Regions from separate parts of the Rothia sp. 27098_8_27 genome, predicted to be linked through region 1. Evidence: riboswitches for the same ligand, from Rfam matches in the RefSeq annotation. Region 1 holds a riboswitch; each other region holds the start of a gene.
What was found. Region 1 has a riboswitch for S-adenosylmethionine ahead of O3675_RS06710 (LLM class flavin-dependent oxidoreductase). Riboswitches for the same ligand answer to the same signal wherever they lie in the genome.

Region 1 (6,985 bases):
ATGATGTGATGTGTAAGAAATGCGTTTCGTGGCGGCTTTAGGCGTTATCTTCCACGCCGAGCTCAGCCAGCAGTTCGCTGCGCAGCGCCGTGATCTCTGCATCGGCGCGGTCACGCGGGTGAGAACGGTCAACGGTCACAATGCGCTGGATGGTGGCGGGCGCCTCCGGGGTGTCCTTACCGAGGACAATCACCCGGTCAGAGAGGTACAGCGCCTCTTCCACATCGTGGGTGACCAGCAGAATCGTGGTCGGGTCTTGACGGTGCACGTCCAACAGCAAATCCTGCATGTTGATGCGGGTCAGCGCGTCCAGAGCACCGAAGGGCTCGTCGAGCAGTAGCACGCCGGGGTTGCGTGCGAGCGCTCGCGCCAGGGACACGCGCTGAGCCATACCGCCTGAAATTTCCTTGGGACGGTGGGTTGCGTATTCGCCCAGTCCGACCAGGTCGAGCAGGCGCGCTACGGATGCTGCGCCTTCAGATTTTTTGGTGCCCTGCGGCAGCCCGAGCGCCACGTTGTCGGCGACGGTGCGCCAGGGGAGCAGGCGCGGTTCCTGAAAGCCGATAGCTACGCGGGGGTCGAGGCCGGTCACTGCCTTCTCGCCGATACGCACGGTACCTGCGGTGATGCGGTTCAGTCCTGCTGCTGCACGCAGGAGGGTGGATTTGCCGCATCCGGAGGAGCCGATGACGGAGATAATCTCGCCGGGGGCTGCGGTGAAGGAGACTCCGCGAAGAACTTCGTGGGTTCCGCCGGGCACGGGGAAAGATTGTCCGACGTCTTCAAAGCTCAAGGGGACGGCGGCGGTGGATACGGCACGGCGGCCGTTCTTTTCACTGGTGGGTACGTCAGTTACTGCACTGTTGAGTGTCATGTCACTTCCATCGTTCCTGGCGTTAGCACCGGGGGCGGAAGAATCCGTGCCGGTTGCTGCGACGTCGTGGAGCCAGGTCTCTCAGTCGCTCTGGATGGTTTGCTTCTCCCACCCTATGGGCTGTGGTGTGCCTCAATCAACCCGGCGGGCGCGTATGAATTTCTATGACCGTATATTTCGCATTTATCACGAAATATTTCGGTTCCACGTCACAAAAAGATTTTTTCGTCACAAACGTGACCTCCCTCCCGCGTGCCCCGTACACTCAAACCACGAGATCATGAGTCCCGGCGCTAAGCTCTGGCTAGCCGGGCGGCAACCCTCTCCCGTAGCGGGGTGCCCCAGATGATGATCTGGCCTCAATGAAAAGAGGCAAGTACGGCGCGAACGCGCCACCTGCACGAAGGCCACCACCGAACGCAGAAGGCAAAAAGGAGGCGGCGCGCGGGGTGCAGGGCACTAACCCGATCCTCCCCGATCATTCGCGAAAGGAAAATCGATGGCTGAGCAGAAGAAGCGCATCGTAGTTAACGCATTCGAAATGACCTGCATTGGTCACCAGAGCTTCGACCTCTGGCGTCACCCGCGCTCCCGCGCAACCGAGTACAACACCATCAAGTACTGGACTGACCTGGCTAAGACCCTTGAGCGCGGCCTGTTTGACGCCGTGTTCATCGCTGACGTTGTTGGTATCTACGACGTGTACAAGAACTCTGCCGCTCCCGCCATTGAGGGTGCCGCTCAGGTTCCCGTGAATGACCCCGCAACCCAGATTTCTGCAATGGCTGCAGTGACCGAGCACCTCGGCTTTGGCGTGACTGCTGCCGCTACTTTTGAGCAGCCCTACACCCTGGCTCGCCGCTACGCCTCCCTCGACCACCTCACTGAGGGCCGCGTCGGCTTCAATGTTGTGACTTCTTACCTGCCTTCGGCTGCTGAGAACCAGGGCCTGCCCACCCAGATCCCGCACGACGAGCGTTACGAGATCGCGGACGAGTTCCTGGACGTCTGCTACAAGCTGTGGGAAGGCTCCTGGGAAGACGGCGCAGTAGTCAAGGACCGTGAGCGCGGCCTCTACGCTGACCCCTCCAAGGTCCACCCGATTGGCCACAAGGGCAAGTACTTCTCCGTGCCCGGCATCTCCCTGACCGAGCCGAGCCCGCAGCGCACCCCCGTGATCTTCCAGGCTGGTGCATCCAGCCGCGGCCAGAAGTTCTCCGGTAAGCACGCTGAGGCTGTGTTCATCAGCGCCCTGCGCCCGGACCTGACCCGCGTTGTGACCGACCGTATTCGCGCCGCTGCCGAGGAGCAGGGCCGTAGCCGTGACGACGTCAAGATCCTCGCAATGCTCTCCGTCATCGTGGATGAGACCGAAGAGAAGGCAAAGGCAAAGTACGAGGAGTACAAGAAGTACATCAACCTCGAATCTGCACAGGCTATCATCGGCGGCTGGTCCGGTGTTGACCTGTCCCAGTTCGACGAGGACGAGGTCCTGAACTACGTGCAGACCGAGTCGATTCAGTCCTTCCTGACCCCCTTCACCCTGCAGGCGAAGGACAAGAAGTGGACCCGCAAGGCCATCGCTGAGCACACCACCCTCGGCGGCATGGGCGATGTCATTGTTGGTGACCCGGTTCAGGTTGCTGACGAGCTGGAGCGTTGGATCGATGAGGGTGGCCTGGACGGCATCAACCTGGCATACCACGTCTCCCCGGGCTCCTTCGAGGACTTCATCGAGTACGTTGTGCCCGAGCTGCAGAAGCGCGGCCGCTACCGCACCGAGTACGAGGGCAACACCCTGCGTGAGAACATCTTCGGTAAGGGCCACACCAAGGTTGCTGACTCCCACCCGGCCGCTAAGTACCGCGGCGCATACGTGGGTAAGCCTTCGGCTGCTGACACCCCGGCTCGCGCAACCGCTGAATAAGCGTTGCCGCTGATGCGAACCGTGTAGGTGCGCTCAAACTTAACGATTGAAAACAAGAACGCCCGTTCTACTGGAGGATTTGTATCCCCGGCAGAGCGGGCGTTTCTTTGCGCTGTGCTTTCTTGATGCGGCACTTTCTTGACGTGGCGCGTTCTTTATACTGGGTGGCATGACTGAACTAAACCATGATGACCGCTGCCCCTGCTCGAGCGGCGAGGTGTACGGCGCCTGCTGCGGCAGGTTCCTGGGCGAGTTTGCCGCCTCCGGCACGTTGACTGCTCCCGCGCCGGAGCAGCTGATGTGCTCGCGTTTTACCGCGTTTGCGACAGGGGATGCGGCGTACTTGCTGGCGAGCTGGCATCCGAGTACTCGCCCGGCCGCCTTGGAGTTGGAGGATGATATCCGCTGGTATCGCCTGGATATTCTCGGTGCTTCGGGTAGCCCGTTTGATGCGTCCGGTACGGTGGAGTTCGTTGCGTATTACCGTTCGGTGCCGAGTGTTCCTGCGGAGGAGCGGGTGAAGGGCAGCATGCATGAGCTGTCGCGCTTTGAGAAGGTGGGCGGCGCCTGGTTCTATGTGGATGGAGACGTCCGCTAAGTCTCGTCACTTTCCCTGCCTCTCGTACGTGCAGAGTGTGGACATAGAAGAAATGGCAGAATCATTCCGAAACCGGAACGATTCTGCCGTTCCTTGTTTTAGTTAGCTTCTGTCTTTTAGAAGCTTTTCAAGATAGTTCTCTAAACGAGAGGCTACCTCCAGCTCATGGTCAGAAATAATGCCGGTATATTCGTGAACTGACCTGGAGACACCATCATGAAGGCGATATATCTGTTTTCCAGAAAGCGTCGGGATATCTCGACGCTCTTGAGAATTAAGAACCGAAGACAAAAGAATAATATCTCGGAAATGTCGACTTTTATCGGAATCTCCATTGTTGAGCAGGGCTGATACCTTCTCGTAAAGAGCGCCCAAACCATCAGGAACATTGACTGTAAATTGGCGGTCAGCGCAGAGTACAGATGCTTTACGGGTACGCTCAAGCCCAAACTGGGCACCACGAGTTTCTAACAGGCGGCCAAACCCCGGATACTCATAGGTGCGAGCGGCCTCCGACTGTCCCGAAGGGATGAGGATATCTATCTGAGCTTCACCGCGAACCCATCGGTGATTTTGACCTGATGCGTTGAATCCGGCAATTGAAAATCCGGCATTGCTAAGAGCCTCATGGAACTGACGAACATACGCCCGTGATGCGCGGATATCAAGAATAACGTCGATATCGTGAGTGGATCGAGAACCAGCGTAGCTTCGCTCTGCAGCCAACAGACGCATCATGCTTCCGCCTGCCAGGGACCATCCTTGCGGCATAATCTCTGAGATATCAGCCAGACCAAGCCAAGAGGCACGCTCTGCCCCAATAGCAGGAATCAAAATAGGGGATGCGGTCATGACTAAGACGCTTTCTTGAAAACAGAATCTTGAAGAATGCGCTCTGCCTCAGCGGAGCTTCGCGGATCCCCCAAATCTAGAAGATCTACCGCCACATGCAAGGGCAGAATGTGGGGCGGCTCATCGCATTCACGCAAGATAATGTTCGCCGAATCTACAGACGCTGGAAGCAGGTTGTACAGAAAAATGATGTTCTCTAAATCCTGGCTTGAAACATATGCATCAACCATTGAGCCGTACACCTGAGAAATATCGCTACTAATGCCGGTAAGCGACAATGCAGAGTCTTCCAAAATTGCAGGAATTTCAGCGGGAGGAGCCTGCAGATGATGCACTTTCAGACCGCGGCGAGCTCGGTATCGCTCAACAGACGCAGGTCCTTGCACCTGAATTGCTGAGGCGCGTTCTTTTGCCCTGCGGCGTTCCTCAGCAGATAGAACAGATGACTGACCATCGCAGTAACGCGCCAAAGCGTTGAATGCATCGAAGGAAATAGGACGGCCAGCATTACTGCGGTGCGCAGCGGGAAGAGCGTCGACAACCCAGCGGCTTCCCAATTTACGACCTTGGAGCATTCCGCGTTCTAAGCGGGCGCGCACGCTTCGCTCTGAAACCTTAGCTTCTTGAGCATACTCTTGAACGGACATCATGGCAGAATCATACCGAAAACGGAATGATTCTGCCATGATTTTCTCGTACCGGAGAGCGATAAGGAACATGCAAGAGCGAACCAGATACGCCAAAGGCAGGCCCCTCGGCAGCTTGAAAACTTACATTCTCAGCCGCATCAGGAACCTGCCTTCAGCAAATATGTAGACTGTCGGACTTAGCTAGTCCAGCCGTTAATGATGCCCATACCGAAGTAGATCACGAACACCGCGGAGACCAGGTACATCAGCCAGTGCACGTCCTTGCCGCGGCCCTGCACCAGGCGAATGAAAGTGTACGCCACGAAGCCGGCACCAATACCGTTCGCAATCGAGTACGACAGCGGCATGAAAATAATGGTCAAGAACGCCGGAATACCCAGACCCCAGTCGGTCCAGTCAATATTCACGGCCTGGCGAATCATCAGGAAGCCGACCACGACCAGCGCCGGAGCAACCGCCTCGAAAGGAACGATGGTGACCAGCGGCGAAATGAAAATCGCCAGCAGGAACAGCACACCGGTCACAATGTTCGCAAAGCCGGTGCGTGCACCCGCACCAATACCGGTAGCGGATTCCACGAAAATCTGGTTCGCCGAACCGGACGCTCCACCACCGACAACGGAACCGAAAGCGTCCACGAGCAGGACCTTGTCGATGTCCTCAACCTTGCCGTCCTTCATGGTGCCAGCCTCGGCGGCAAGACCCACCGAAACGCCCATCGCGTCGAAGAACACGGACAGCAGAATGGTGAACACCAGCAGCGAAGCAGCCAGCGGACCGATGTGGGTGAATGCGCCGAACAGGTCAGCGGAACCGATGAGGGAGAAGTTCGGGGTGGTGAACTTCATGTCCGCAAGGGAAGGCACGTTCAGGGACCAGCCGGTTGCCGACTCCTTCACGGAACCGGAGGGGACAACCGCCTCCAGAATCAGGGACAGTGCGGTGGAGGCGAGCACGCCCCACAGGATCGCGCCCTTCACGTTACGGATGAACAGGGCGATGGTGAAGAACAGGCCGAAGAGGAAGACGAGGGTGGGCCAGCCGAGCAGGTGACCGCCCGCGCCGAGGCTCACCGGAACGGTGGTGCCAGCTGCGTCAGGCATGCGGCGGATAATGCCGGAGTCGACCAGACCGATAAAGGAAATAAAGAAGCCGATACCGACCACAATCGCGGTCTTGAGCGACTCGGGGACCGCCTCAAACACCGCGGTACGGAAGCCGGTGAGCACCAGAACGGTCATGATCAGACCGGCAAGAACGACCAGGCCCATGATGTCTGCCCAGGTCAGGTTCGGGGTGGTGGCAATGGTGGAGGCGAGCAGCGCATTCACGCCCAGGCCAGCCGCCATGGCGAAGGGCTGCTTGGCGATAACACCCATGAGGATGGTCATCACGCCGGCAACCAGCGCGGTCACAGCCGCGACGGGTGCGATACCGAGGGTGCGTTCGGATGCGTCCTTGCCGAGGCCGATGACGAGGGGGTTCAGCACCACGATGTAGCTCATGGCGAAGAATGCGGCGAGGCCGCCGCGGAATTCTGCGGCGATGGAGGAGCCGCGTTCGGAAATCTTGAAGTAGCGGTCGAGTGCGCTGGTGGGCGCTGCCGCCTTCTGGGGTTCAGACATGTGAGGATCCGTTGATGTTGTTCGGTGTGTACTGTTGCGCCGCCGGTTTCGCGGGTGAAGCTCGCGGGCTAGGCTCATAACCGGGCGCCACGATGGTTCAACCATTGTAGGCGCCGCCTCCTAGCTTGTGCCGTTGAAACGCGTTGTGTGCGGCGGTTCAGTCGGTGCTGTGGTGTTTCCCCGACCCCTGCACCCAGAATCGGTGGTTGGGGCAGAGGGAAGAATAGCGCAGGGCGGGGTACCGGCAACCCGAAGGTGCCGATACCCCGCCCTGATGGCGCCCGCGCCTCCACATGTGGAGGGTGAGGCACCTGATGTATTTAGTGCATCCAGCCGGTAATCAGGCCGTTAGCGAAGAAGATGAGGAACACTGCGGAAACCACGTACATGAGCCAGTGAACTTCCTTGCCGCGACCCTGCACCAGGCGGATGAAGACGTAGGACAGGAAGCCTGCGCCG
Region 2 (6,985 bases), on a different contig from region 1:
TGCTCAGCGGGGCTCTCTTCAGCAGTAGCCTCTTCGGAGGCGGGCTCTTTAGCCGCCTCTTCACGCTCTGCAACAATCTCGGCGAAAGCGTCCGCCGCCGCACGCTGCGCCAGCTGTTCGGTCGCCTCCACGGGGACGGCAACCACCGGCTCCTGCGGATGCACCGGAACATGACCGGTCGCTACCTCAGATACAACAGACTGCTCAGGCTCAGAGACATTCTTCTCAGAAGCCTTCTTAGAGGCAGCCGCGCGTGCCGTCTCTTCCGCCTCGCGCTCAGCTGCTTCACGCTCTGCAGCCTCACGAGCGGCGACTTCCTCAGCTTCACGCTCTGCAGCTTCACGCTCAGCCGCCTCACGTGCCGCGGCTTCCTCGGCCTCACGCTCCATACGCTCCGCACGCGCCTGCGCACGCTGCTCACGACGCTCCGCAAAACGCTCACGAGTCGAAGCAGTAAAACTCATCAGACGCTCACCCAGGTTCGGGCGCTCATCCGCAAAACGAGGCAGCTCACGGCTACTATCCGGCACCAGGGCGCGGCTCAGCAACATACCGAAAGTCACGCCGGCACCCACCGTCAACGCGGTATGCGCCGCAAAAGTCAGCGGCTCAGCACCAACCTCCGTAAAACGACCAATACCCAGAGAGCCGTACGAAATCCAGCCCAGCCACAGGGCACCAAACGACGTCATAATACCGGTCATCACGCCCAGCACCACCGCAGAAATCAGCGCAGACAGCGGGCGGAACGGAACCTTCAGAGCAACCCACTCATCCAGGTGATCCTCACCCTCACGCAAGAACCACCAGCCAGCAATCGCACCGGCAACCAGTGGCACCAGCAAACCCACCAGACCAAATGTGCCCAACGACTCGGGCACAGCGCCCAAAATCGGAAGCATCGGCAAAGTACCAGCATCGCTACTGGTCAAACCAACCGAGGTGCCCGCACCAAAGGAGAAACCGGCACCGGTCGACCACGCAATCGCGTAGATTACCAGGTTCGGCAAGAAACCCAGCTGCAGCAGAGTCACCGCAGTATCACCCACAGCGCCCGCGTGCAGCTCCTGGTAGGTGGCAACGATCTGCGACCAGCCCGCCAAAATACCGATACCCAAAAGCACCGCACCCAAACCAATCAGCGCAACAAAAGCAACCACCGCAGCACGCACCACAGCCCAGGCGTACGAACCCGCCCAACGCGAATACTGACTCATCTGCGAAATCTGCTCCGCAGTATCAACACCCACCATGCGCGAGAGCGAACGCGCCTCACGGTAGCCACCCCACATCAGACCAGCCACCACAATACCCAAAGGCACCAGGGCAGCATTCAACGCCTGAAGAGGCTGCGGATGCGGGCTCGCCCAACCGTACATCGCCGAACTAATCAGCGCATAGGTCACCGAACCGGACAGCACCGGAATCAAAAACTCACCCTCATACGAGGCGCGCGCCAGGCGACGACCCGAACGGTAACAGAGCAGCAGAGGCAGAATACTCAAACCCAGCGGCACCAGCGTCATCGTGCCGGCAGAAGCACCAAAAGCAGCCGCAAGATCCAGGGGAACACCGTGAATCAGAAGCCACAGGTGCGCCGACATGGCGGCCACGGAGGAGAACTCCATGTCGCCAAAACCCTTGGTCGCCCACACGGCAGACATCGCCGCAAACACAGCAAGCGCAGAGAACAGGGCAGTAACAATTAGCTCAACAACACCCTGAAGCCACAGAGGCATGGGCATGGAATAACGAGAGATAGGTGAGGTGCTTTTCATCGTCCTTCAATCATGCCACGAATTAACGACGAAACCCGCCTCCGATTAACACTCGAAAGCGGGTTCTCACAACTATTCACACAGGTATTCATCCAGACGCGCACGCGAGGACGCGCATCCGGCAAAGTTTTAATCCTCAGTCCACGGGTTGGAAGCCTGAACACCCCAGGCGCGGTACACCTGAGCCTTAGAAGAAATCAGCTCCAAATCATAGGCACTCGCGCTCGCCGCCATCAGACCCTCCAGGGCGGCGGTAGGCAGCGGACCGGCATCATCACGACCCACGGCATGCACACCGAGCGGCGCCTGACGACCAGCCCACTCGAGGCTCACATGCGCATCCACATTAATAACGTGGTCGCCAAAGCGCTCAAGAAGTTCGGTAATCCAACGATCAGTTTCCGGGTAGGGGTACAGGCCCTTCAACTCGCCAATACTCAGCACGGAAATGTACATGTGTCGGAACGAGCGGCGGCGCAGAAAAGCGACCACGGCGGGATCAGGATCCGCCTTACGGATCTCCGCAAGAACGTCGGAGTCCAGGAGCATACCGGAGAAATTCATACCCCTAATGCTACGCTACGCGCAGACCGGCGTACTGAATAGCGGGGATGCCCTCGGGGTTCGGCAGAAGAAGGAAGTTCAGGAACTCGTCGCGCTTAGAAGAAATGCGGGAGTAATCGTCAATGCTGACTGCGGTGTATCCGCCTCGCGCGGGGACAGCTGCGGCACGCAGGCTTTCCTGGTAGGAGCGGGAGGGGTTCAGAGAGATTGCTGCTTCGGTTGCAGAGCCGTTGTACATGTGACAACCTGCGCCGTGAGTGGCGCGATCCTTTCGCGTTGCTCTTGTCTGTACCAATTACCACCGGTTATTCCGGTGGTGAATACAAACCGCTTCGTCATCCGAGCCACCCGTGAACATGGGGTTGGCGTTCGACCATAGTCGGAGCTTATCAGTCGAAACTCTTGAAGCTGGGTTTAGCTTACAGCATTTTCTCAAGTTAAGTAAAGCGTTTTTTGAAAGAGATTTAGATTATTGGCGTTTTGGCTTGTGGAAGTGTTTTGAATGGCGGGAATTTTTGATACGGCGCGGAATATCTTATGTGAATACCGCTGTTTTTATGCATCAAAAACGCATCCTGCACACCCACCCGGCAATGACCGGCGACAAGGCGCAAGCCCGCACGATACGCGATAATGAGCTGGTGAGCGCCAACAATCCTTTCCCCGAAATTCCCGTCACCGTACCGCAGATCATTCGCCAGGCCGGGCACCGCACTTACCAGCGCGGTGTCGCCTACCAGCACAACCGCGAAGTCATCCGCTACAGCTACGACGAAGACGAACGCACCCTCACCGGGCTCGTCAACGGAAGCACCATCATCCCCTACGAAGTGACCGTCCGCTTCTTCCCCGCCGTCAGCGGCTCCGCAACCTTCACTGCCCGCTGCACCTGCCCCGTACTCACCGACTGCAAGCACGCCGTAGCGCTCATGCTCACCGCGCTCGACCGCGCCTCCGTAGCGAAAAAGGCGCTCAGCGAACACCCCGGACCCGTCGGCGTGCCCAATACTGGCTCTCATGGCGTAGCAGCGAAGAGTGCGGATGTTGCAGAGGCGAAGAAAGCCGCCGACCCGCTCGCGGCGTTGCGCGCCTCCGGTGCGCTCACCACCGCGGCGAAACTGCCCGCACCCGATGCAGCGGCTACCGAGCCCGAAAACACCCAGGGAAGCTTTGCGCTCAACGAGCTAGGCGCCTCCCCGAGCCTGCAAGCAGAGGCATCCGCCACCAAAATCTCGGCATGGCGGCGCGACCTCTCCTCCGTTCTTTCCGCACGTCAGGACCTTGCGGGCATCGATTCGATGCGCGTGAGCGGTGCCCTGGATTTCTCACTGAGTGTCTCCGGTTCCTACGCGCGCGGCCGCAATATGCCCGGCGCAACCCCCAGCATTAACCTGCTCGCCCGACCGCTCATGGCGTCCAAAACCGGGCGCTGGATCAAGGGCGGACTCAGCTGGGAAACCTTCGCATCCAGCGTGGGCGGGCCCGTCGGGCGGCACGAAATCTACCCCGAACACGAACGATTCTTCGCCGAGCTCTACTCGATTGCCCGCCCCTGGCAGAACATGTATTCCTCGCACCGCGACTGGATCTCAATCAGCGCTTCTGCCTCCACTCTACTCTGGGACGTACTCGCCCGTGCGGAGGATATTGGCCTGCCCCTGCTCGTCAACGGTCGCGAGGTGAACTACGCCGTGCTGAGCCCCGCACAGGTGCGCCTGCACGCCGCCGCCAGCGAAGAGAAACACGCAGAAGGCACCGGACTACAGCTTCAAGCCGCGCTCAGCTGGGAAGGACGCGAAGGCGAACTACTGCGCCAGCTCTGGCTACCCGCCGCGCACTGCCACCCCATCGGCACCCCGCGCACCGGCTTCTTTGCCCTGGGCGGGCTCGCCCAGCAGGAGTACGAGCAGGCGGCAAAGGCGGTGCACTGGAAGACCGCGCGCCCCGGCGCACTGGATGAAGTGGGCCGTGAATCTTTTGTTCAGAAGAGCGAGCAGGAGGCGCCGACTGAGGAAGCCGAGAATAGCGCACCGACGATTGCCCCAGTACAGGGTGAGCGGGTGCGTTACTCCCCCGCCGTACCCGAACTGCCCGAGGGCGTGGAGCTGGCACTCATCCCCCTGGTCGAGCCGCTCGATGCCGCCTCCGAATCGCTCATTAGCGCCGGAACCGTGCACATTCCCGCCGCGGAACGCGCCACGTTCCAGAAGGAGTATCTGCCCGCGCTCAGCCGTTCCATTCCCTCGCTGACCCCCGATCCTGCGCTGGCGCTGCCGCGCGTGAAGCCGCCGCATCTGGTGCTTGAAATCAGCTTTGACGAGCAGGTACGCCACGACGCGCAGCTGAGCTGGCGTTGGGAGTACCCGCTGAACCCCTTCGCGGAGGACAGCGCAGAGGAGGCGAGCGCACAGGACTCTGCGGGTGCCTCCGATGTGTACTCCCTGCCCGTTTTCGGTTACCCCGGTGAAGAGGGCGGCGAGGTGCGCGACGAACGTTTTGAGGCGCGCGTACTGCGTTCGGTGCGCGCAATTCTTGCCGCCCACCCGGCGCTTTCCGGGCTGGAGGAGCGCCGCATCGAAGGCTGGGAGACCCGCGAGTTGCTCAGTGCGATTCTGCCGAAGCTTCGCCGTGTTTCCGCTGTTCAGGTGCGTTTTAACGGCACCCCGCCACAGTTCGTGGAGGCAACCGACGCGCTGATTGAAATCACCGTGAGCGAGGGTAATTCGCGCGACTGGTTCGGGCTGGGCATTGCGGTGAAGGTCAACAATTGGACTGTACCGTTTGCACAGATTTTTGAGGCGCTCGATCGCGGGGCGGACCGTATTCTGCTCGGTAACGGCACCTATTTCTCGCTGCGTCGACCCGAGTTTAAGACCCTGCGCACCCTCATTGCGGAGGCTCGCGAACTCGACGATGCGGGCGGTGAGCTGCGCATTAACCGTCACCAGGCGGGGCTGTTCTCTGAGCTGGAGTCGCTGGCGGCGAGCGTGCATACGACCGCGCGGTGGGATGCTCAGGTGCGTTCGCTGCTACAGCTGGTTGAGGGCCTGGAGGATGCCGAAGAGAGCGCCGAAGAGAACCCCGAAAAGGGCATTGAAAAAGCACTCGACAAGGGCGCTCAGGATTCCCCCGCGCTCCAGAAGACCTCTCGCAAGAAGACTTCCCGCCAGATTATTCCGAGCTGCCCGGTACCCACCGGCCTGCAGGCGACCCTACGCCCCTACCAGGTGGAGGGTTTCCAGTGGTTGTCGTTCCTGTACGAGCAGCGTCTGGGCGGTATTCTCGCCGACGATATGGGTCTGGGTAAGACCGTGCAGGCTCTCGCCCTGCTCGCCCACGCGATGGAGGAGCACCGTGCCGCCTCCGAACGTGCCGCAAAGCGAGGTGAGAGCGTCGAGCCGTTCGCGCCCTTCCTCGTGGTTGCGCCGACCTCCGTTATCGCCAACTGGGCGGCGGAGGCTGAGCGATTCCTGCCCGAGGCGAAGGTCGTGACCATCACCGAAACCACCGCCGGTAAGACCCCGCTTGCCGAGCGGGTTGCCGGGGCTCACCTGGTACTGACCAGCTACACACTGCTGCGCATGGACGAGGACGCCTACACCGGCTACGCCCGCACGCTAGGCCGTACCGTTGACGAGCGCACGGGCGAGCAGTCCGCCCCCGAAGGCTGGGGTGCGCTCCTGCTGGACGAGGCGCAATTCGTCAAAAACACCGGCACCCGCGCCTGGTCCATCGCCCGCGCAATGCCCGCCCGCACCAAGATTGCGATGACCGGCACGCCCATTGAGAACAACCTCATGGAGCTGTGGGCGCTGCTGGCAATTGTGGCGGACGGCCTGTTCCCCTCCGCCCGTGCGTTCCGTGACCTGTACGCTCGCCCGGCGGAGTCCGGAGAGGACCCGGCGCACGCCGCGGCGACGGCTGCTCGTCTGCGTCGGCGCATCCGCCCGCTCATGCTGCGCCGTACCAAGGAGCTGGTGGCGGCGGAGCTTCCGGCGAAGAACGATACGCGCGTGAACCTGCCGCTGGCTCCCGGTCACCGCCGCATCTATGACACGCATCTGCAGCGTGAACGCCAGAAGGTGCTGGGTCTACTGGAGGATATGGATAAGAACCGGTTCACGATCTTCCAGTCGCTGACCCTGCTGCGCCGCCTGGCGCTTGATGCTGCGCTGATTGATCCGGAAGCCTACGCCGGGGTGTCGTCGGTCAAGCGCGACTACCTGGTTCAGCAGCTACCCGACCTGCTCGAGAAGGGCCACCGTGTGCTGGTGTTCAGCCAGTTCACCGGCTACCTCAAGAGCATTTCGGCGCGCCTGGCGGAGGAGGGCATCGGCCACCTGTACCTGGACGGTTCGACCCGCAACCGCGCCGAGGTTATTGAGGCGTTCACGAGCGGTCAGGAGCCGGTGTTCCTCATTTCGCTCAAGGCTGGCGGTTTCGGTCTGAACCTGACCGAGGCGGATCACGTGTTCATCATGGATCCGTGGTGGAACCCCGCCGCTGAGCAGCAGGCAGTGGACCGTATTCACCGCATCGGCCAGGACAAGGAGGTGCACGTCTACCGCCTGGTCGCCGAGGGCACGATTGAGGAGAAGGTCATGCAGCTCAAGGAGTCGAAGGCCGCGCTCTTCGATGCGGTG
Region 3 (6,985 bases), on a different contig from region 1:
TCGTAGGCGATAGCGTTCGGCGTGGCCACGAAGAATACCGCAATCATGAACGTGACCGACAGGCACGCAAGCCACAGCAGGGGAACGCCCAGAACGTAGCGCGGCCAGAGTGCCGAAAAATCCGTGACCTGCGGGTTAAGCGTCACAAGAGCCCAGATGAGCCACGACAGGGGCAAAGCCGCCATACCCACAATGGAGGCGCTCGAAACGATAGCCGCCAGCACCCGCACCGGAGAAATCGACCCCGAACACAGGTACACGAGGGTCCCACGGAAACGCTCGAAATTGATGATGCCCGCAGACACGATGCAGACCGACCACATGCCCACAATGCCGGCGCGAGTCCAGGCTAGGGTCGGGTCGACAGGCTGAGCCGCAGTGTTCTGCGTTGCCGCATGCACGGCGAGCGCCTGAAGGATGACCGAGCCGAGTACCGTACTGATGAGCAGCTGAATGAAGTAGGGGACCGTCAGGAACTGGCGCAGGCTAAAGCCCATGAGCCGTAGCTGCCGGGCGCACTCCTGCCACAGGTCGTACCGTCGATCCTGCCGCTGGAACTCTTCCGAGCGTTGCGTCTGAGCGTTCATCGCTTGAGCCCCTCCGCCATCGCCAGGTATGCCTCTTCCAAGGTTGCCGGGCGTGTGTACGGTTCGGTCCGTGCCCCAATGTTCGCGGTGGCAAGCCCCTCCGTGAGGATGCGGTGAGCCTCGCCCGCCTCGAACGTGGCGCGCTCGCCATGCCAGTAGAGGGTCAGTTCCCAGCCGGAACCACGCGGGGCAAAAAGTACCGCCGCCTTATCGCCGAGGAACCCGCGGAGCGTATCAATGCCCTCGGTGGCGGTGGCCTCGACCTGAACCACGGTCGTGGCGGCAATGCCGGCGTGCGCGGCAATATCCTCGAGGTTGCCGCTCACGGCGACAGAACCTGCGCCCAAAACGGTGATGGTGTGCGCTAGGTCCTCAATCTCGCCCAGCAGGTGGCTCGTCAGCAGAATGGCGGTACCTTCATTTGCCAGAGATCGGATGAGGGTACGCACGGTCAGAGCGATATCGGGGTCGAGCCCATTGGTCGGCTCATCCAGCAGGAGCAGGGCGGGGGAGCCGAGCAGGGCGCGGGCAATATGTAGGCGCTGCTTCATGCCGCGGGAAAACTCCTGGACAGGCCGCGTTGCCGCATCGGTGAGCTCTACGCGTGCTAGGGCATGCTCCACCTCGTGTCGTCGGGTCCGCCCGGAAACCCCCGCAACATCGGCGAAGAACAGCAGATTGTCGCGGGCACTAGCGCGCGGGTAGAAGCCGTTCTCCCCTCCCAAAGCTAGGCCCACGTGACGGCGCGCCCGCTGCGGGTGGGCGATAGCGTCAATACCGTTCACGGTGAGGTTACCGCCGGTAGGGGTGAGCAGGGTCGAGCACATCTGCACGGTCGTCGTTTTGCCCGCACCATTGGGGCCGAGGAGGGCATGAATCTCACCGGAACTGACGCGAAGCGACACCCTGTCGACGGCGGTAAAAGCGTTTTCACCTTTGCCAAAGACGCGGCTGAGCTGCGCCGCATCAAGAACAAGAGACATAGTAGGTAACCTTCGGGTATGACCCTCTGGCCCCTATACCGGAGGGATGCTGAGCAGGATAAACGGCGTAGCGAGCCGTAGTGAGTTGTACCCTGCGTGAGTGTATGTGTCATTTCAGTGTACCGAAAAACCGTAGATAAAAGTGATGGGGGTTACTATGTGGGTGGTGGGTGCCCACCTCCGCATCTCGATTGCCTCGCCCTCGGATTGCCCCGACACCGTCGTTCACGTTTTATGACAGACGTTAAAAAACGTCATCTTTGCAATGAAATGTCTTAAAGTACCGTGCACCCACAAAAACCTTGACCCCGCCCCGTGCCCTATGACACTCTAAATAACAGGTCAAGAGCGCCAGCGACAAGCCCCAGCTAGCTGGCCGGCAACCCTCCTCCGCGGTGGGGTGCCCTGGGTGAAGACCGGGCGTTACGCACAAGCGTGACGCAAGCGCGGGACCGATGTGACCGAATCCGGTACATCAATCGTGACAGGACAACTCAACGACGATTCCTGTACCGCTCGGCATGCGGCCCCCTAACTATCCCCTTAGGAGAGCCAAGCATGAGCAACAACACTACCGTCCCGACTCCCGCCAACCCCGCCGGTTGGAAGTTCGAAACCCGCCAGATTCACGCGGGACAGGCACCGGATGCCACAACGGGAGCTCGGGCACTACCCATCTACCAGACCACTTCCTTCGTCTTTGACAGTGCAGAGCAAGCTGCAAACCGCTTCGCTCTCGCCGAGCTGGGCCCCATCTACACCCGCCTCAACAACCCCACCCAGGAAGTTATCGAGAACCGCATCGCCTCCCTCGAGGGCGGCGTCGGCGCGCTCCTGCTGGCCTCCGGTCAGGCGGCCATCACCTACGCAATTCTGAACATTGCCGGTGCCGGTGACCACGTGGTCGCTTCGCCCTCCGTGTACGGCGGTACCTATAACCTGCTCAAGTACACCCTCGCCGATCTCGGCATCGAAACCACCTTCGTTGAGAATCCTGACAACCTCGACGAGTGGCGCGCTGCGGTTCGCCCCAACACCAAGCTGTTCTACGGCGAGTCCGTGCCCAACCCCCGCAACGACGTGCTCGACATTGAGCCCATCGCCGCAATTGCCCACGAAAACGGCGTGCCCCTGATCGTGGACAACACCGTGCCCACCCCCTACCTGCTGCGCCCCATCGAGCACGGCGCGGATGTGGTCGTCCACTCCGCCACCAAGTACCTGGGCGGCCACGGCACCTCCATCGGCGGCGTGATTGTGGACTCCGGTAACTTCGACTACGGCGCAGACCCCGAGAAGTTCCCCAAGTTCAACCAGCCTGCCCCCGGCTACCACGGCCTGGTCTACGCACGCGATCTGGGCAAGGACTCCGCGTTCGGTGCGAACCTCTCCTACATTCTGAAGGCCCGCGTTTCGCTGCTGCGTGACACCGGTGCCGCCATCTCGCCGACCAACGCCTTCAACATCGGCATCGGTCTGGAGACCCTCTCCCTGCGCATCGAGCGCCACATCGAGAACGCCACCAAGGTCGCTCGCTGGCTCGAAGCCAACCCGCAGGTCGAGAAGGTCATCTGGGCTGGCGTGGAATCCTCCCCCTGGTACGAGCGCGCACAGAAGTACCTGCCCAAGGGCCCCGGTGCGGTGCTCGGCTTCACCCTCAAGGACGCAACCCTGGAGCAGACCCGCAACTTCGTTGACGCACTGAAGTTGCACTCCAACGTGGCGAACATCGGTGACGTGCGCTCGCTCGTGATTCATCCCGCCTCCACCACCCACGCTCAGCTTTCCACTGAGGAGCTGGAGAAGATTGGCGTGTACCCGAACTTCGTCCGCCTGGCAGTCGGTATTGAGAACATCGACGATATTCTTGCTGACCTGCAGCTGGGCTTTGACACCCTCTCCTAAACGGTGATGTAACCCGCAGGTGGACCGGTAAGCTACGGCTTTTCGGTCCACCTGCGGATTCCCCGTTACGGAGCATTTCATAAGCGCGCGGCACCGCCGCCTCGCTGCCTCAACCCGCAGACGAGTACCCCGCTCACACCCGGCACCACCTCGCCGGCCAACCCAGTGAAGGGAACCCCCATGACCGCCCAGAGCACTAGCCAGTCCGGCACCACCCAGCCCGGCACTACCAACCAGCCTGTTACCGCGCCCATCCCCGTGGCAGGCACCCAGCGCGAACACCCCGAAGCGCAAGGCTACCTGCGTCAGCTGAACATTGGCGACCTGGAGCTCGAATCCGGCGTAACCCTGCCGCAGGTCACCATCGGCTACGAAACCTGGGGCACCCTCAACGAGGCTGGCGATAACGCCATCCTGATCCTGCACGCGCTCACCGGTGACACGCATGTCTCCCGCGGCGTCCCCACCCCCGACATGCCCGCCCCGCTGATTCGCGCTATCGAATCGGACGGCTGGTGGGAAGGCATCGTGGGCCCCGGCTCGGTCGTGGACACCAACCGCTACTTCGTGATTGCTCCCAATATTTTGGGTGGCTGCTACGGTTCTACCGGTCCGTCGAGCATCGTCCCCGAGGGCTACCCGGGCGCTGGTGAGCACTGGGGTTCCCGCTTCCCGCAGGTGAGCATTCGCGACTCCGTACGTGCGGAGGCGCGTCTGGCGCGTGCCCTGGGTGTGAACAGCTTCCGCTACGTGATTGGTGGTTCCCTCGGTGGTGCTCGCGCCCTGGAGTGGGCGGCAACTAACCCCGAGCTGGTGCGCGGATGCGCGGTCATTGCCTCCGGTCCTTCGGCTACGGCGGAGCAGATTTCCTGGGCCCACACTCAGAACATTGCGATTCGTTCGGATGCGAACTTTGCCGGTGGCGACTACTATGCCGGTCCTGCACCGACTGCCGGTCTGGCTCTGGCGCGCCGTATTGCGCACACCACCTACCGTAGCCCCGCAGAGCTGGAGCACCGCTTCGGCCGCGAGGAGAACCGCGGCGAAAACACTGTGGGCGGTTCGCTGGGTGAGCCGCGCGGCCGCTACGCCATTGAAAGCTACCTGGACCACCACGGCGCCAAGCTGGTTGAGCGTTTTGACGCGAACAGCTACCTGGCTGTGAATGAGGCGCTGATTTCGCACGATGTGGCTCGTGGCCGCGGCACTCTGGCGCAGGCGCTGGCACACACCGATTGTGAGTGGACCATTGCGGCGGTGAACACAGACCGCCTGTTCTTCCCCCACGAGTCGCACCGCCTGGCGGAGGCACTGCCCACTCCGGTTACCGTGGACATTATCGAGTCGAACCACGGCCATGACGGCTTCTTGATTGAGGCGAAGCAGGTGGAGAAGATTCTGGCTCGCGCCCTGGGTGTTGAGGATGATTCCGTCGCCCCGAGTGAGGCGCAGCGTGAACGTGAAGCTTTGGAATCGATGACTCGTCTGTACGGCGCTGTTACTCGCTAACTCAACCGGCACCCGAAGGCGTTTCACGCATCCTGCTGAATGTTGTTTTATCCGAACAGTGGGTGTGGGATTGTGAGGGAATGACTGGGTATTCTCAACTGTCCTTCCGCCCACCGTGAATTAACCTTCACCCTTAGGGTTATGTAATAGAATGCCGGGCGTTCGTATGATGCGAGCGTCCGGCATTTTTTCTATCTTTATGAAGAGTGTTGTGCCAAGTCAGGGAATATTTTCCGGTTTTTGGGTGCTTTGTGGAACCTCCGCGAGATACCGCGGAAGTAGCCTCTTGTTGCACTGGAAGGTAAGGGTTCTCGGTTTGCTTTAGACCCGCTCTAACCCCATAGCATTAACGCTGTGGTAAGTATTCAAGAGGTAGCGGAGCAGTTGGGGGTGAGCACCCACGCCCTGCGCTATTACGAGAAAGAGGGGCTCATTGCGGTGCCCCGTGATGCTCACGGAACCCGTATTTTTGATGAGGAGTCTATCTCCGCAGCACGGTTTATTGCTACCTGCCGTCAGGCTGGCATGAGTCTTGCCGACATTCGCACGATTTTGAGCAATCCGGACGACCACGCCCTATCTATTGATGTGATGGAGCGTGCCCGTCAGAAGATTGAGGATGAGATTGTGGGGTTGCAGCAGAACCTTGAGCACCTGGATCGCCGTATTCAGGAGCACCGCCGTCACCTCGACGGCACCCGCTAAGTAGCTAGTCTTCTGCAGACGCGTATAAACGCCCGGTATTCCCAACGTTGGGAATACCGGGCGTTTTTCGTGCTCAGCTTTCACACTCAGCTACTCACCCCTAGTTACTGGGTATTTTCAGCCCGTAGGTTTAACCCCAAGCCGCTTTTTCCGGGTCAATACCGTGTGCACGAGCATTCTCGTAGATGACATCCCGCAACCATTCTGCGAGCCCGATCGCAAGCTTCTCGTAGTGCGCCTTGAAACGGGCATCCTCAACGTAGCCGCGGGCTAGAATAGCGTGCTTAGCGGGGGTGACCTCAAAGAAGAACAAGGAGGCGCGGTGCCGCTCGGCGAGCGTGTTCGCCTCCTCGCTACCCGGCTGCACGCCGCGGTTGAACGTCTCGACGAGGGCCTGCTCTACCTCGTCGACCTGCTGTTTGCCGGTCTGCCAGTCGGCACGGTCCATCGAGGCAGTGCGGCGCTGGTATTCAGCCCAGTCGTCAGTTTTTCCGTAACGTTCCTGCGCTTCCTGCTGGTGGGCGAGGCTGAACCCTTCGCCCATGATCTCGGCTTTTTCGGCGGCGCTGAGCTGCTTATTTTTAGGTGCCATGGTGTCCTCCAAAAGGTGTTCGATGATTTCAAGCATGCGCCCGTATGCGGCGATTTTGCGTTGAAGCATATCCCGCTGAGCGAGCAGATGCTCGGTGCTGTTCGCTTCGTCCTGCAGTATTTTGTGAATGGCATCAAGGCTCATGCCGGTGGCGCGGTATCCCATGATGACGGTGATTCGTTCAAGGTCTGTATCGGTGTAGTATCGGTACCCGTTGAACTCATCATGTGCCGGGTTGAGTAAGCCCCGCTGCTCCCAATGGTGAAGCGTGCGCACTGTGAGCCCGTGTAGTGATGCCGCTTCTCCCACGGTGTATTCGTGTTGCCCGTCAGGTGGTGTTATGTTCGCGTCCATGGTTTCACTCTAAAACCTCACGTTAGGTGAGGGTCAAGCTAGCGGCGGAACCTGCGGTGCAGGTTTGCGGGGGAGTCCTCGCTAAGATGGGTTCATGAGCGAAAACAAATACGTCGTCGAATACACCCGCCCCGAGAACGAACGTGTAGGCACCCACCTGGTGCTCATGCTGCACGGCTACGGCTCCCAGGAACACGACCTGCTGTCTCTGGCGGCGCATCTTCCGCAGGAGGGCTTCACCTACGCCTCCATGCGTGCACCGCAGCCGGTTGGCAGCCAGTTCTCCGCGGACTCGACCGGCGCCTACATTGCCGCAGACGCTATCGGCTACCAGTGGTACCCGCTGAACC

Region 2: it holds a riboswitch for S-adenosylmethionine, as region 1 does, so the genes downstream of both, O3675_RS03640 (hypothetical protein) here and O3675_RS06710 (LLM class flavin-dependent oxidoreductase) in region 1, are expected to answer to the same signal.
Region 3: it holds a riboswitch for S-adenosylmethionine, as region 1 does, so the genes downstream of both, O3675_RS04300 (bifunctional o-acetylhomoserine/o-acetylserine sulfhydrylase) here and O3675_RS06710 (LLM class flavin-dependent oxidoreductase) in region 1, are expected to answer to the same signal.

Annotation. Positions count from the first base shown of each region.
Region 1 is NZ_JAPWAJ010000005.1:59,603-66,587, forward strand. It holds gene O3675_RS06705 (ABC transporter ATP-binding protein) at 38-874, opposite strand; SAM riboswitch class I at 879-975, opposite strand; SAM riboswitch class IV at 1,151-1,259, shown strand; gene O3675_RS06710 (LLM class flavin-dependent oxidoreductase) at 1,374-2,801, shown strand; gene O3675_RS06715 (YchJ family protein) at 2,971-3,399, shown strand; gene O3675_RS06720 (hypothetical protein) at 3,502-4,251, opposite strand; gene O3675_RS06725 (hypothetical protein) at 4,254-4,937, opposite strand; gene O3675_RS06730 (NCS2 family permease) at 5,078-6,526, opposite strand; gene O3675_RS06735 (NCS2 family permease) at 6,847-6,985, opposite strand, start outside.
Region 2 is NZ_JAPWAJ010000002.1:23,060-30,044, reverse strand. It holds gene O3675_RS03650 (DUF6350 family protein) at 1-1,778, opposite strand, end outside; gene O3675_RS03645 (plasmid stabilization protein) at 1,908-2,342, opposite strand; gene O3675_RS03640 (hypothetical protein) at 2,353-2,580, opposite strand; SAM riboswitch class IV at 2,616-2,750, opposite strand; gene O3675_RS03635 (SNF2-related protein) at 2,936-6,985, shown strand, end outside.
Region 3 is NZ_JAPWAJ010000002.1:194,633-201,617, forward strand. It holds gene O3675_RS04290 (ABC transporter permease) at 1-587, opposite strand, end outside; gene O3675_RS04295 (ABC transporter ATP-binding protein) at 584-1,570, opposite strand; SAM riboswitch class IV at 1,911-2,023, shown strand; gene O3675_RS04300 (bifunctional o-acetylhomoserine/o-acetylserine sulfhydrylase) at 2,129-3,475, shown strand; gene O3675_RS04305 (homoserine O-acetyltransferase) at 3,656-4,984, shown strand; gene O3675_RS04310 (MerR family transcriptional regulator) at 5,339-5,689, shown strand; gene O3675_RS04315 (TipAS antibiotic-recognition domain-containing protein) at 5,820-6,281, opposite strand; partial or broken gene O3675_RS04320 (MerR family transcriptional regulator) at 6,357-6,635, opposite strand; gene O3675_RS04325 (alpha/beta hydrolase) at 6,730-6,985, shown strand, end outside.